Regions from separate parts of the Arthrobacter sp. UCD-GKA genome, predicted to be linked through region 3. Evidence: predicted binding sites of a transcription regulator. Region 3 holds the regulator's gene; each other region holds the start of a gene.

Region 1 (4,278 bases), on a different contig from region 3:
AATCGCGGTAATGTGGAACCCAGCTTCACGAGACGCGTCGGCAAGCTCCGACTCTAGGCGCGCACCAACCCCAGGTTCATGGGTGGTTCGGATGAAGAAGCGGCCGCGGTCCACTTGGCCCCGGCAAGAGCTAGTGAAAGGCCGTCCCGTACCGCCATGGCACCTTCCATCCCCGTCCTGCCCCTGCTTGATGTGCACCGCGCGGTGCTTCAGTTGCGGCTGCGCGGTTCCTGGCGCAGCTTCCACGTCGCGGACCCCGCCGCCCTGGCTGCGGCCCTGACCAACGCCGTGGCACCGCCGAGGTGGGAAGAGGCCTCCTCAACGCTCACGGTGCGGGTGCCGGAAGCGGGAAACAGCGCTGGTGGGGCCAGAATTTTTAGCCTCAGCGAATTCTCTCGGACCCTTCCGAACGCTACACTCGTGGGTTGAAGGGGAGTAGTTCCCAGCCCCGCCGGCAACGGCGGGACAGCGGTGCGTCGACATACTGGTTACAACGTTGTAACCCGGCAATCCACCCAGGGCCAGAGGCGGCAACGCCGGGTCCGGGCGAACGAGACCTTCGGTCCACACACTGGTGGCCCGAGGTCCAACGCACCCCAGAAACAATCCCGCTGGGCCTCCCCATCGCATGGCCTCCCGAGGCCGTGAACGCCCACACGAGGATGAGAGCATGACGCCGCAAGCGCCGACCCCCACCCCAGCCCAAATCAGACGATGGCGCAAGTACCTGGCCGACGAAGTCGCCGAGGGCGCGGTCTACCGCGAACTGGCCAACAAGCGCCACGGCGAGGAACGCGCGGTCCTGCTGGGACTGGCCGAGGCCGAAACCCGCCACGAGGAACACTGGCGGGCACTGCTGGGCGAGCATGCCGGCAAGGCCATGAGCCCCTCGATCCGCCGCACCATGCTCCGCTTCCTGGCCCGGCACTTCGGCTCCGTCTTCGTCCTGGCCCTGGCCCAGCGCGCCGAGGGCAACTCCCCCTACGCCGGGGACACCGACGCCAGCCGCCAGATGGCCGCCGACGAGCTGGTCCACGAAGAGGTCGTGCGCGGCCTGGCCACCCGGGGCCGCAACCAGCTCTCGGGCAACTTCCGCGCCGCGGTCTTCGGCGCCAACGACGGCCTGGTCTCCAACCTCGCCCTGGTCATGGGCATCGGTGCCACCGGGGTTGCCACCTCGATGGTGCTCTTCTCCGGCATTGCCGGCCTGTTGGCCGGCGCCTTGTCGATGGCCGCCGGCGAGTACGTCTCGGTGCGATCCCAGCGCGAACTGCTCTCCGCATCCAAGCCCACACAGGTGACCCTGGCCGCCGCCCCGGACCTGGATCTGGACGCCAACGAACTGGTGCTGGTCTACAAGGCCCGCGGCATGAGCGACGAGGATGCGGCCCACCGCGCCGCCGAACGCATGGGCATCTACTCCTGCGACTGCAACCCCTCGCTGTCGCTGCAGCCGGAGCTGGCCGACATCGCCGAGGCCCAAGAACACGAGGAAATCGGTTCGGCCATGGGCGCGGCCTCCTCGTCCTTCTGCTTCTTCGCCTCCGGTGCGGTGATCCCGATCCTGCCGTTCATCTTCGGCATGGGCGGCACCCCTGCCATTCTGCTCTCCGCCGTGCTGGTGGGCATCGCCCTGTTGCTCACCGGCGGGGTGGTCGGTCTGCTCTCCGGCGCCTCCCCGACCAAGCGCGGACTGCGCCAGCTGGCCATCGGCCTGGGCGCCGCGGGCATCACCTATGCCCTCGGCTTGCTCTTCGGCGGGTCCGTGGCCTAGCGGTCCACTTGAAAAGCGACGGCAGGGTGCCGCCATCTCCCGGAATCAGGGATTTGGCGGCACCCTGTTTCTTTGCAGCCCGCAGGTTGGAGTGATCCGCGTAGGCTAGCAGGCCATGACTAGAACTAGAACATATTTCCGACTTACGATTCCAGTGGGATGGGATCGGGCGTAAAATTGGGCTATGGCTGGTGAAGTCCCGGCTTGTCCTCGTGGACATCCGGATGGTCGGATTGCGCGTGACGGCATCCAACTGGATGGCGGGCGGCCCCGGAAGGGCATGCGGTGCATCCTCCCGGGAGGCTCCTGTCGCGGCCTCCTCGGTGTTGTCAGCAGGACCTGCACAAACGTTGAGACCCGTGTTGAATGCGAGAACCACCTGGCCCCTCACTGGGGGTCGGTTATGCCGGCACAGTTTGAGTATTTGATTCGGGAGATGAAGCGCAGTTGCCGTGAAGACCGGAGCAACGCGAACAGCCACTGGTACCCGGCAGCCCAACTCAGGTTGCACACCGATTCTGACGAAAAATCCGTCGATCTCATCCCACAGGAATCGTGAGTAGGACGCATTTTCTAAATTTCTTGAACAGCTGTTTCAATTGTAGGTCTCTAGTTCTACAATGGAGGTATGGCAACGACGTCATCGAGCGGCTTCCCTTCCGCCGGCACCACCACCGGTGGCGCCAGCAGGAATCTGGGCTACGAAGCGCTGCTGGACGACGGGGCGGACATGGACGCACTGGTTGCCGAACACCTGGCCCGCACCGGCACCGCCGGGATCCTGTCCCTGGCCGCCGCGGTGAACGAGGCCCCGGTGCTGACCGGTACCCATGAGGCGGTGGCTGCGGTTGGCGCCCTGGAAACCTTGAAATGCGCCGCCACGGCGAAGCAGGCCGACCACAGTGTCGCCTACCAGGACGCCCTCATCGCCGACCGGCAGCGCGCCGGGGTCAGGGAGAAGAACCCCGCGTGGGGCTCCGGCGGGGACGTTGCCCTGGCGATGCGCTTGTCCCCGTGGAGCGGAACCAAACGCACCAACGATTACCGGATCCTCGCCGAAGACCTTCACCGCTGCCATCAGGGACTGCGCCAAGGCATCTTGACTTGGGACCAGGCACACGTGGTCATCAGCGGCACCCGGAACCTCAAGATCGAAACCCGGAGAATGATCGACGAGCTGCTGTGGGAGGACACCCACACCTGCTTCGAGGCCGGGACTGCGACGCTGCGTGAGCTGGTCAACTACTGGGCCCTCGTCCTGGAACCCGACACCGCCGAACAGGATGAAGACGACGCCGCCGAGAAGCGGTACGTCAGCGGCTACCAGATGAACGAAAACTCCGTGCGGATCGTCGGCGAGTTCCCGCTGGACCAGGGCATTCCCATCTTGCAGGTCATCCACCGGGAGACCGAGCGTCCCCGGGAGGCCGGAGACGACCGCACCAATGCCCAGGTCGCGGCTGACGCGGTCTTCGAGGCGGTGACCGGCACCAAGGCCACCGGCTCACGACCGGTGGAGCTACTGGTGATGATGGATCCAGAGAGCCTCGCCGGTGACAGCAACGAACCGGCGCTGATCCCGGGCCACGGTTACATCAGCGCCGCCAAGGCCCGATCGCTGGTGGCGGGCGATCCCGAGCACCCGCTGGACACCTGGTACCGGCGCGTCTACGCCGCCCCGGACACCGGCAAGCTGGTCGCGATGGATTCCGCGGCCCGCCGTTTCGCAGGAAACCTCAAGCGCTTCATCACCCTCCGCGACCAACGGTGCCGCACCCCGCATTGCAACGGCCGCATCCAGGAACTAGACCACGTCGTGCAGGTGCGCCGCAATGGCAAGACCACCGAGATTAATTCCTCGGGTCGCTGCCGGACATGCAACCAATRCAAGGAGGCGCCCGGCTGGCACGAGGAACCGCTGCCCGGACGGGGCCGCCATTCCTTCAAGATCACCACCCCCAGCGGCCACAGCTACACCTCTACGGCTCCGCCACCGCGTCCCGGCACCGGCATGGCCCGACCCCCCCAGCGAATTTAGCCGACCGCCGCCACGCGCGGGAAGCCCACACCATTTCACCACCGGGGATGCAAGCACGCATCCCCGGCAAAACCCATGCGCTCAGGGGGGCACAGGAGACGGTGAATCAGTCGGCGAGCGCCCTGCGGGCCAAGTCTGCGGCACCCACCATTCCCGCGTCGGCACCCAGCTCTGCACGAGCCACTTCCGCAAAGGGCCGGTAGCCGCGCCCACTCAGGTTCTCCCGGTAGGTGACTTCGGCGGTTTCCACCAACAACGGCACCGCAGCACCCAGCCCGCCCCCAATGACAAAGATTCCCGGGTCCAACACCGCCGCCAGGTTGGCCAACCCACGTCCCAGCCATTGACCGGCCTCGATGATCAACTCGCGGCAGGCCGGGTCCCCGTCGGCGGCAAGGGCGGTGACAAGCTCACCGGTCACCAGGTGCGGGTCGTTGCGCGCGGCCTCGCGGAGCGCAAAGGCCAC
Region 2 (4,278 bases), on a different contig from region 3:
ACCTGGAGCCGCTGGGGTTCACCCTCGGCCACTTCCCGCAAAGCCACCAGGAGGCAACCCTCGGCGGCTATGTCGCCACGCGCTCCGCCGGCCAGGCCTCCACCGGGTACGGCCGCTCCGACGACCTGGTCAAGGCCGTCCATCTCGAGACGCCCGCCGGCCCGATGGACGTCGGCTCGACGGCACCGGGGACAGCCGCCGGGCCCAGGCTCCTGGACCTCGTCGTGGGATCCGAGGGCACCCTGGGCGTCATCACCTCCGCCACGGTGCTCATCCACCCGCTGCCCGAATCCAGGAGCCACGGCGCCTGGTCCTTCGAATCCTTCGACGCCGGGGCCGCAGCCCTGCGGCGGCTGCGCCACGAGGGCGTCCGCGGGGACATGCCCCACGTGTGCAGGCTCAGCGACACCGACCAGACTGCGGCCACGTTCAAGCTCGGCGGCCCCAAGACCGCCGCCATGTCCAGGTACCTCGGGCTGCGCGGCCAGCACGCACCCGCGCTCGCCCTGTTCGTCTGGGAGGGTTCCAAGCGCGAAACCGCCGCCCGCAAGCGGCGCAGCGCACGGATCCTGCGCGCCGCCGGGGGGATTTACGTCGGACCCCTACCGGCCCGGGCCTGGGAGCGCGGGCGCTTTTCCGGGCCCTACCTGCGCGACGAGCTGCTGACCCGCGGCGTGCTGGTCGAGACCCTGGAAACCGCCGCCACCTGGACCAGGCTCGAGGCCACCTACGCCGCGGTGCGCGGCGCCATCCTCGACGCCCTGGCGGAAGGCGGGGGAACCGGGTACGTGCAGGCCCACATCTCCCACGTCTACCCGGACGGCGCCTCGCTCTACTTCACGTTCCTGGCCGGGCTGGAGGAGGACGGGCCGGCGCAAAACGCCCGCGTGAAAAAAGCCGCCTCCCAGGCCATCGTCGCGGCCGGGGCCACCATCACCCACCACCACGCGGTGGGCATCGACCACGCACCGTACCTCGAGGCGGAAATCGGCGCCCTGGGCATCGCGGTGCTGGCCGGCATCAAGGAAACCCTTGACCCTTCGGGCATCATGAACCCCGGAAAACTCATCCCCGCACCCCAGAACGCGACAACAACCCAGGAGAAGCCATGAACCCCGTCATCGACACACTGGCCGGATCGACCGTGCTCATCACCGGGGCGGCCATGGGCATGGGCAAGATGTATGCCCAGCTCGCCGTCCGCGACCATGCCAGCCACGTGATCCTCTGGGACATCAACGCGGCGGAGCTCGAGCGCACGGCCGCCGAGCTGCGCGCCGGCGGCAGCCAGATCCACACCATGGTGGTGGACGTGTCCCGGCTCGAATCCATCGAGGAAGCCGCCGAGGCGGTGCGCTCCGGCGTCGGGGCCCCGGACATCCTGATCAACAACGCCGGCATCGTGCGCGGCAAGTACTTCTGGGAACACGACCAGCGCTCCGACATCGCCGCGACCATGAACATCAACACCCTCGCGCTGATGCACATCACCCGCGAATTCCTGCCCGAAATGATCTCCCGCGGTCGAACCTCGCGGATCGTGAACGTGGCCTCTGCCGCCGGGCTGCTGGCCAACCCGAAGATGAGCGTCTACTCCTCCTCCAAGTGGGCGGTGATCGGCTGGAGCGATTCGCTGCGCCTGGAACTGGTGCAGGCCGGGCACCGGCACATCAAGGTGACCACCTTCTGTCCCTCCTACATCAAGACCGGCATGTTCGCCGGCGCCCGCGGGCCGCTGCTGACCCCGCTGCTGGAGCCGGGCCCGGTGACCGAGAGGGTCTGGCGGGCCATGAAGGACGGTCAGCCGATGCTGATGATGCCCTGGACCGTGAAGCTGAGCACTGCGCTGCGCGGGGTGCTGCCGATTGCCGCCTGGGACGTCGTCGCAGGGCGCGTGTTCGGGGTGTACAAGTCCATGGAGCACTTCACCGGGCGCAAATAGCATCCAGCTCGGGGAGAATGGAGACCTGCCGGTAGTGAGTAGAATATTTATACGAAAAATGTGAAACAACTATTTTCTACTTCGGGTAATCGTTCTATACTGGTTATATGGCCAGTAAGTCATCGGGCGGTACTCTTTCAGCCGGAAACACCAGAGATGGTTCCGGCACTGGACTGGGGTATGCGGACCTCAAGGCCCAAGGCGTCGACTTGGATGCGGTGGTGGCTGACTATGTTGCCAGCAACGGCGCCGCCGGAATCAGGTGCGTGGCTTCCGGCCTGAACCGCATGGACATCCCTGCAGACCACTTCGACACCGTGGAAAACATCGCCGCGATGGAGGCCGCGAAGAGCGCGATCTTCGCGCAACAGGCCGACCACGCCGTGGCCTACGAAGATTCCCTGTCGGCCGCCCGGAAAAGGCGTAACCTCCGCGAAAAAAACCCGGGTTGGGGAGCCTCCAAGGAAGTCGCGCTGGCCATGCGCATCTCGCCAAAGGGCGGGACCCAATTCATGAACAGCTCCAGGATGATGGGGGCGGACCTGCCCTTGACCCGACKGGGACTGCGTGACGGCAAGGTGACTTGGGCGCAGGCCCAGATCGTGATCAGTGGAACCCGGAACCTGGAACTCGCCAACCGGCAACTGGTCGACAGGTTGCTCTGGGAAGAAACGCACAACTGCTTCGAGCAGGGAACGGCAAAGCTGGCTGACATCGTTGCCTACTGGGCGAAGATCCTGGAGCCCAAGACCGAGGAGGATCTCGAGGCGAAAGCCTGGAAAAACCGCTGCATCGGTGGTTACCAGATCAACGCCCACGAGGTCATGATCAGCGGGACACTGCCGTTATCCCTGGGGATTGCCGTTCTCCAAGTGCTTGCCGGAGAAGCGGAAAAGGCCCAGAGGGAACCCGGGGAAGAACGAAGTGCCGGGCAGATCCAGGCCGACGCCTTCTACGAGCTCATGACCGGGCTCAAGGTCGCCGGAGGCGTCCCACTTGAAATTCTGCTGGTGATGGACACCGCCGTTTTGACCGGGGAGAGCAACGAGCCCGTGCTGATACCGGGCTACGGATTTATCAGCGCGAACCGAGCCAGGAAAATGGTTGCGGCAGGTCCCGAGGACGAACTGGCGATCTGGGTCAGGGGCCTGTTCATTGAAAGCCGGACCGGGCAGCTGGTGGCAATGGAATCCAGGGCGCGGCGCTTTGGCGGAAACCTGAAGAAGCTCATCAAGGTGCGTGACCAATATTGCCGCACCCCCTATTGCAACGGAAAGATCCGCGACATCGACCATGTGGTGCAGGTCCGGAAGAACGGGAAAACCACCGAGGACAATTCCTCGGGTCGCTGCTTCAGTTGCAACCAGACCAAGGAAGCACCTGACTGGGACGAACATCCGACTCCAGGGGATCGGCACAGCTTCAACATCACCACACCCAGCAGCCACACCTATATTTCGAAAGCACCGCCCCTTCCGGGCATGAAAACCGGGCTGCATCGAAGCAACATATCCGAGGATGGCCTTCCCGGCACGGGGCCGCCGGGCGGCTGATGGACCCGCGAAAAGATCCATCCAATTCAAGACCAGCAGGACACCACCAAACCCCGCAGGGGGAGCTTGGTCGTGTCCTGCTGTAGTTTGGGGAAAACCGGCAGGTTCTTCAGGCGATGGAGGAAAACGAGGAAGGCTGCCGGGGCAGGCAGGGAGCCAGCGGACGAATCAACTACCAATACAACAACCACTATCAAACGACTCCCGGCAGCGATGCGCATGCAGTCGTAGCGATCATGACCATCAACTATTCGAGTCACTAGCGCTCTCGTGCACTCCCTTGACGCCGGACTCCACCGCAATGTTTGGCCTGCATCGATCTTCCTCCCTGCCGTCCATCGAAAGTTCCTCGCTTCGATCTAGCCACCGGCCGCGGCACGGCGGTAGCGTCGAGAACGAACGGATTCCATGCACGGACAAACCATTTTGCCCTCCGGTATCCGTACGGGCGCGTGCCCCGCGTCCGGTCGTTCGAGAAAGGATTCGCCGTGAAAGCTGCACGCTTCTACGCACAAAAAGACATCCGCATCGAAGAGATCCCCGAGCCCGAGCTCCGCCCCGGTGCGGTGGCCATCGACGTCGCATGGTGCGGCATCTGCGGCACCGACCTGCACGAGTACCTCGAGGGCCCCATCTTCATCCCCTCCCCGGGCCACCCGCACCCGCTGTCCCACGAGGAAGCCCCGGTGACCCTGGGGCACGAATTCTCCGGAACCATCACCGCGCTGGGCGAGGGCGTGATGGACCTCGCCGTGGGCCAAAACGTCGTGGTCGAGCCGTACT
Region 3 (4,278 bases):
CTGTTCTCGATGGATTCCGGCACCCCCGCACTGGGCGGTTCCGCGGACGGGCCCGGCTCCGTGCTGGGCAAGGAAGTGGTGCGGCTGCGGCAGTGGGCCGAGCAGACCGACACCGGGGACCGCGACGACCTGGCCCCGGGCGTCAGCGACAAGGCCTGGCGACAGGTCTCGGTCAGCGCGATGGACTGCCTGGGATCCCAAAAATGCCCCATGGCCTCCGAATGCTTCAGCGAACTGGCCCGCGCCCGCGCGGCCACCGCGGATGTCGTGATCACCAACCACGCGATGCTGGCCGTCTCGGCGTTCGAGGGACTGGCCGTGCTGCCGGACTTCGACACCGTCATCATCGACGAGGCCCACGAGCTGCAGGACCGCGTGACCTCCTCGGTGACCCGGCCCCTGTCGGTGGCCATGGTCCAGACCGCTGCCTCGGCGGCGCGCAAGCACTGCTCGGTGAGCGTGGATTCGCTGAACCAGGGGGCCAAGGCGCTGCAGCGCGCCCTGGAGGGCGTCCCCACCGGGCTGATGGCCCGCGGATTGAACGAGGACCAGCAGGCGGCGATCAACCAGATCGCCGAGGCCGCACGCGTGGTCCTGTCCGATTCAAAGCCCGAGGCCAACGCCCCCGCCGACGGCGGGCGCCAGATGGCCCGCTCGCAGGTCATGTACCTGGTGGAGCAGTGCAGCAAGATGCTTGAAATGACTGAGGAGCGCGAGGTCATCTGGGCCTCGCGTCCCGGGCACTTCAGCCCGGGGGAGGGCTACGTCCAACCCGACGAGTCAAGCCAGCCGACCCTGAACGTCGCCCCGCTCTCGGTCGCGGGCAAGCTGCGCGAGGGGCTCTTCGACGGGCGCACGGTGATCCTCACCAGTGCAACCCTGGCCATCGGGGCGGCCTTCGAGCCCGTGGCGGGCACCCTGGGCCTCGTGGGCGAGGGGGCGCCGACCTGGAACGGCGTGGACGTGGGAAGCCCCTTCGACTATCCCAAGCAAGGCATCCTGTACGTCGCCAAGCACCTGCCCAAGCCCGGGCGCCAGATGTCCCAGGAAACCCTGTCCGAGATCGAGGACCTGATCAAGGCCTCCGGCGGTGGGGCGCTGGCGCTGTTCACCTCGCGCCGTGCCGCGGAAGAAGCGGCGGAGATCCTGCGGGCACGCCTGGACATCCCGATCCTGTGTCAGGGCGAGTCCAGCATGAAGGCCCTGGTGGACCAGTTTTCCGCCGAACCCGACACCTGCCTCTTTGGCACGATGACGCTCTGGCAGGGCGTGGATGTGCCGGGCAACGCCTGCCGGCTGGTCATCATCGACAAGATCCCGTTCCCGCGGCCCGACGACCCGCTGTCCTCGGCCCGCAGCCGCGACGTGGCCAAGCACGGCGGCAACGGCTTCATGGCCGTGGCCGCGAGCCACGCCGCGGTGCGGCTCGCGCAGGGCGCCGGTCGACTGATCCGTTCGGTCAACGACAAGGGCGTGGTGGCCGTGCTGGATTCGCGCCTGGCCACCGAGCGCTACGGCACGTTCCTGCGTGCCTCGCTGCCGCCCCTGTGGGCCACGCCCGACAAGGCGACGGTGATTTCCGCACTCGAGCGCCTGAGCGAAGGCTAGGACGTCCTGTCCCGTGGGTTCACGGGAAACACGTGAGGACCGGTCATTTGACCGGTCCTCACGTGTTTGCGGGGGATGAATGTTGGTGCGGCCTAGACCGAACGCATGACCGATACGACCTTGCCCATGACGGTTGCGGCGTCACCGAGGATGGGTTCGTAGCGGGAGTTCTGCGGCAGCAGCCAGGTGTGCCCGTCACGCTGCCGGAAGGTCTTCACCGTGGCTTCGTCCTCGAGCAGTGCCGCGACGATGTCGCCGTTGTTTGCGGTCTGCTGGCGTCGCACGACCACCCAGTCGCCGTCGCAAATGGCGGCGTCGATCATCGAGTCTCCGCTGACCTTCAGCATGAAGAGCTCGCCGTGTCCCACCAGTTGGCGCGGCAGGGCGAAGACGTCCTCGACCGCCTGGTCGGCCAGGATAGGTCCGCCGGCGGCAATGCGCCCCACCAGGGGAACCATGGCGGTGTCCGCGGAGGTGGTCAGCTCCGAGACGCTCATCCCGTTGGCTGCCCTCAGATCCGACTGGCCCTCCACCACTTCGAGCTTGCTCTCGCTCTTGAGCTGCAGGGGAAGCAGGATCTCCATGGCCCGCGGACGGCGCGGGTCGCGGCGGATGTAGCCGAGCTTCTCGAGCTGGCTCAGCTGGTGGGTCACGCTTGAGAGGCTGGCCAATCCCACGGCGTCCCCGATTTCCCGCATCGATGGCGGGTAGCCATTGGTGCTCACGGAGCGCTGGATGGTCTCAAGAACCTTCTTCTGACGGATGGTCAGGCTCTTCGCGTCGCGTCGAGGGGTTCGTTGTTCGGTCGTCATTGTCAATGCCTCATCCCGATCGTCGCCGGTTGCCCGCGCGTGCCGCAAATTGTCGGTGGGAACTGATGTAGTCAATACATCGCTCCACTACCCCCATCTTAGTAGACAAAGACACTACTTTCAAAGATTTGTTCGAACAGATCTGGACACGTGTCGTCCAAAGGTGCTAGAAATAAGATGCGCACTACGAACACACGTTCGAAAGATGCGTTCGAATAACCGTCATCTGTTCGAATGGGCCACCGGGTCCGTACGGCAAATGAATACAGAGGAAAGGCAACGACATGGCAAACACTGCTTTCTCGGCCCCGCTCCACCTTGTAACGTCCGACTACACCCCGGCACCGCAATCCGCACTGGCCTCGCGGCCCGAGCTGGCGCCACTGCGGCTCACTCGCCGCGGAAAATTCGTGCTGATTGCACTGCCCATCTTCCTGGTCAGCGCGGCGGTGCTCATGCTCCTGGGCCTGTTCCAGTCCCCGGCCAATGCCTCGGTCGACACCCCGCTGGGCGTCGAAGCGGTCACCGTCACCGTCATCGAGGGCGACACGTTGTGGGGGATCGCCAGGGAGTTCGCCCCGCAGCTCGAGCCCCGCGAAGCCGTTCGGCAGATCGGCGACCTGAACAACCTCAACAGCTCCGTGCTGCATCCCGGGGCGGAAATTTTCGTCCCCACCGGAAGCTAGGGCCAGAGCCCTCCGGGCGCGCCGCTCGATGCCGCGCCCCACCATTGCTAACCGTTTATTACCCCTGGCACCGGTGAAGATTCCAAGGTCACCGCGCCGCCGCCGTAGACTTGAGCCGTGAATGAACGGCTAAATCGCCTGGCAAATCTGCCCCTGCGAGAGAATCTTCAAGGTCTTGAACCTTACGGCGCACCCCAAATCGACGTACCCATCCAGTTGAACGTCAACGAAAACACCCATCCGCTTCCCCCGGAAGTGCATCGCGCCATCGTCGAAGAAGTCTCAGCAGCAGCCATGGGACTGAACCGCTACCCGGACCGCGAGTTCACCGAATTGCGCGAACGTCTCGCCGCCTACCTGGGCCACGGCCTGGAAGCCGACAACGTTTGGGCAGCCAACGGCTCCAACGAGGTTCTCCAACAGGTCATGCAGGCCTTCGGCGGACCCGGGCGCACGGTGATGGGTTTCCCTCCCACCTACTCGATGTACCCGTTGCTGGCCTCCGGGACCGACACCGCCTACCTGGCCGGTGTCCGCTCGGCGGACTACGGGCTCTCGGCCATCGACGCCGCGGCACAGGTCCGTGAGGCGGCGCCGAACATTATCTTGCTCTGCTCGCCGAACAACCCGACCGGCACCGCGCTGGGCCTGGATGTCGTCGAAGCGGTCTACGAAGCCGGCGCGGCAAGCAACGCCATCGTGATCGTTGACGAGGCGTACGCGGAATTCGCCCACAACGGAACCCCGTCGGCGCTGTCCCTGCTGCCGGGACGCGAGCGGCTCATCGTTTCACGGACCATGTCCAAGGCGTTCGCCCTGGCCGGCGCCCGCCTGGGCTACCTGGCCGCGGCTCCGGAAGTCACCGACGCGATCCGCCTGGTCCGCCTGCCGTACCACCTTTCGGCAGTCACCCAGGCCACCGCCAATGCCGCGCTGAAGCACGTCGATGCCCTGCTGGCCAACGTTGAGGACATCAAGATCCAGCGTGACAGGATCGTCAACGAGCTCACCCGCATGGGCCTGCACCCTGCCTCCAGCGACTCCAACTTCGTGTTCTTCGGCGGGATCAAGGACACCAAGGCCATCTGGAACGGGCTGCTTGAGGCCGGGGTCATCATCCGCGACGTCGGGATTCCGGGCCACCTGCGGGTCACCGCGGGCACCGAAGCGGA

Evidence for each region. The regulator LexA, encoded in region 3, represses DNA repair genes until DNA is damaged. The targets are predictions, from matches to a motif close to TCGAACANNTGTTCGA.
Region 1: BLJ79_RS18895 (DUF222 domain-containing protein) is a predicted target of LexA. The motif match lies at 2,357-2,372, and genes of this name have one in related genera.
Region 2: BLJ79_RS13740 (DUF222 domain-containing protein) is a predicted target of LexA. The motif match lies at 1,982-1,997, and genes of this name have one in related genera.

Annotation. Positions count from the first base shown of each region.
Region 1 covers NZ_MOLR01000013.1:60,388-64,665, forward strand. The annotation lists gene BLJ79_RS18885 (DinB family protein) at 1-11, shown strand, start outside; SAM riboswitch class IV at 24-136, shown strand; gene BLJ79_RS23080 (hypothetical protein) at 157-429, shown strand; gene BLJ79_RS18890 (VIT1/CCC1 transporter family protein) at 671-1,774, shown strand; gene BLJ79_RS18895 (DUF222 domain-containing protein) at 2,403-3,812, shown strand; gene BLJ79_RS18900 (ROK family protein) at 3,919-4,278, opposite strand, start outside.
Region 2 covers NZ_MOLR01000007.1:141,097-145,374, forward strand. The annotation lists gene BLJ79_RS13730 (FAD-binding oxidoreductase) at 1-1,112, shown strand, start outside; gene BLJ79_RS13735 (SDR family oxidoreductase) at 1,109-1,942, shown strand; gene BLJ79_RS13740 (DUF222 domain-containing protein) at 2,164-3,495, shown strand; gene BLJ79_RS13745 (2,3-butanediol dehydrogenase) at 3,984-4,278, shown strand, end outside.
Region 3 covers NZ_MOLR01000009.1:56,827-61,104, reverse strand. The annotation lists gene BLJ79_RS16270 (ATP-dependent DNA helicase) at 1-1,608, shown strand, start outside; gene lexA (transcriptional repressor LexA) at 1,701-2,420, opposite strand; gene BLJ79_RS16260 (LysM peptidoglycan-binding domain-containing protein) at 2,705-3,106, shown strand; gene BLJ79_RS16255 (histidinol-phosphate transaminase) at 3,224-4,278, shown strand, end outside.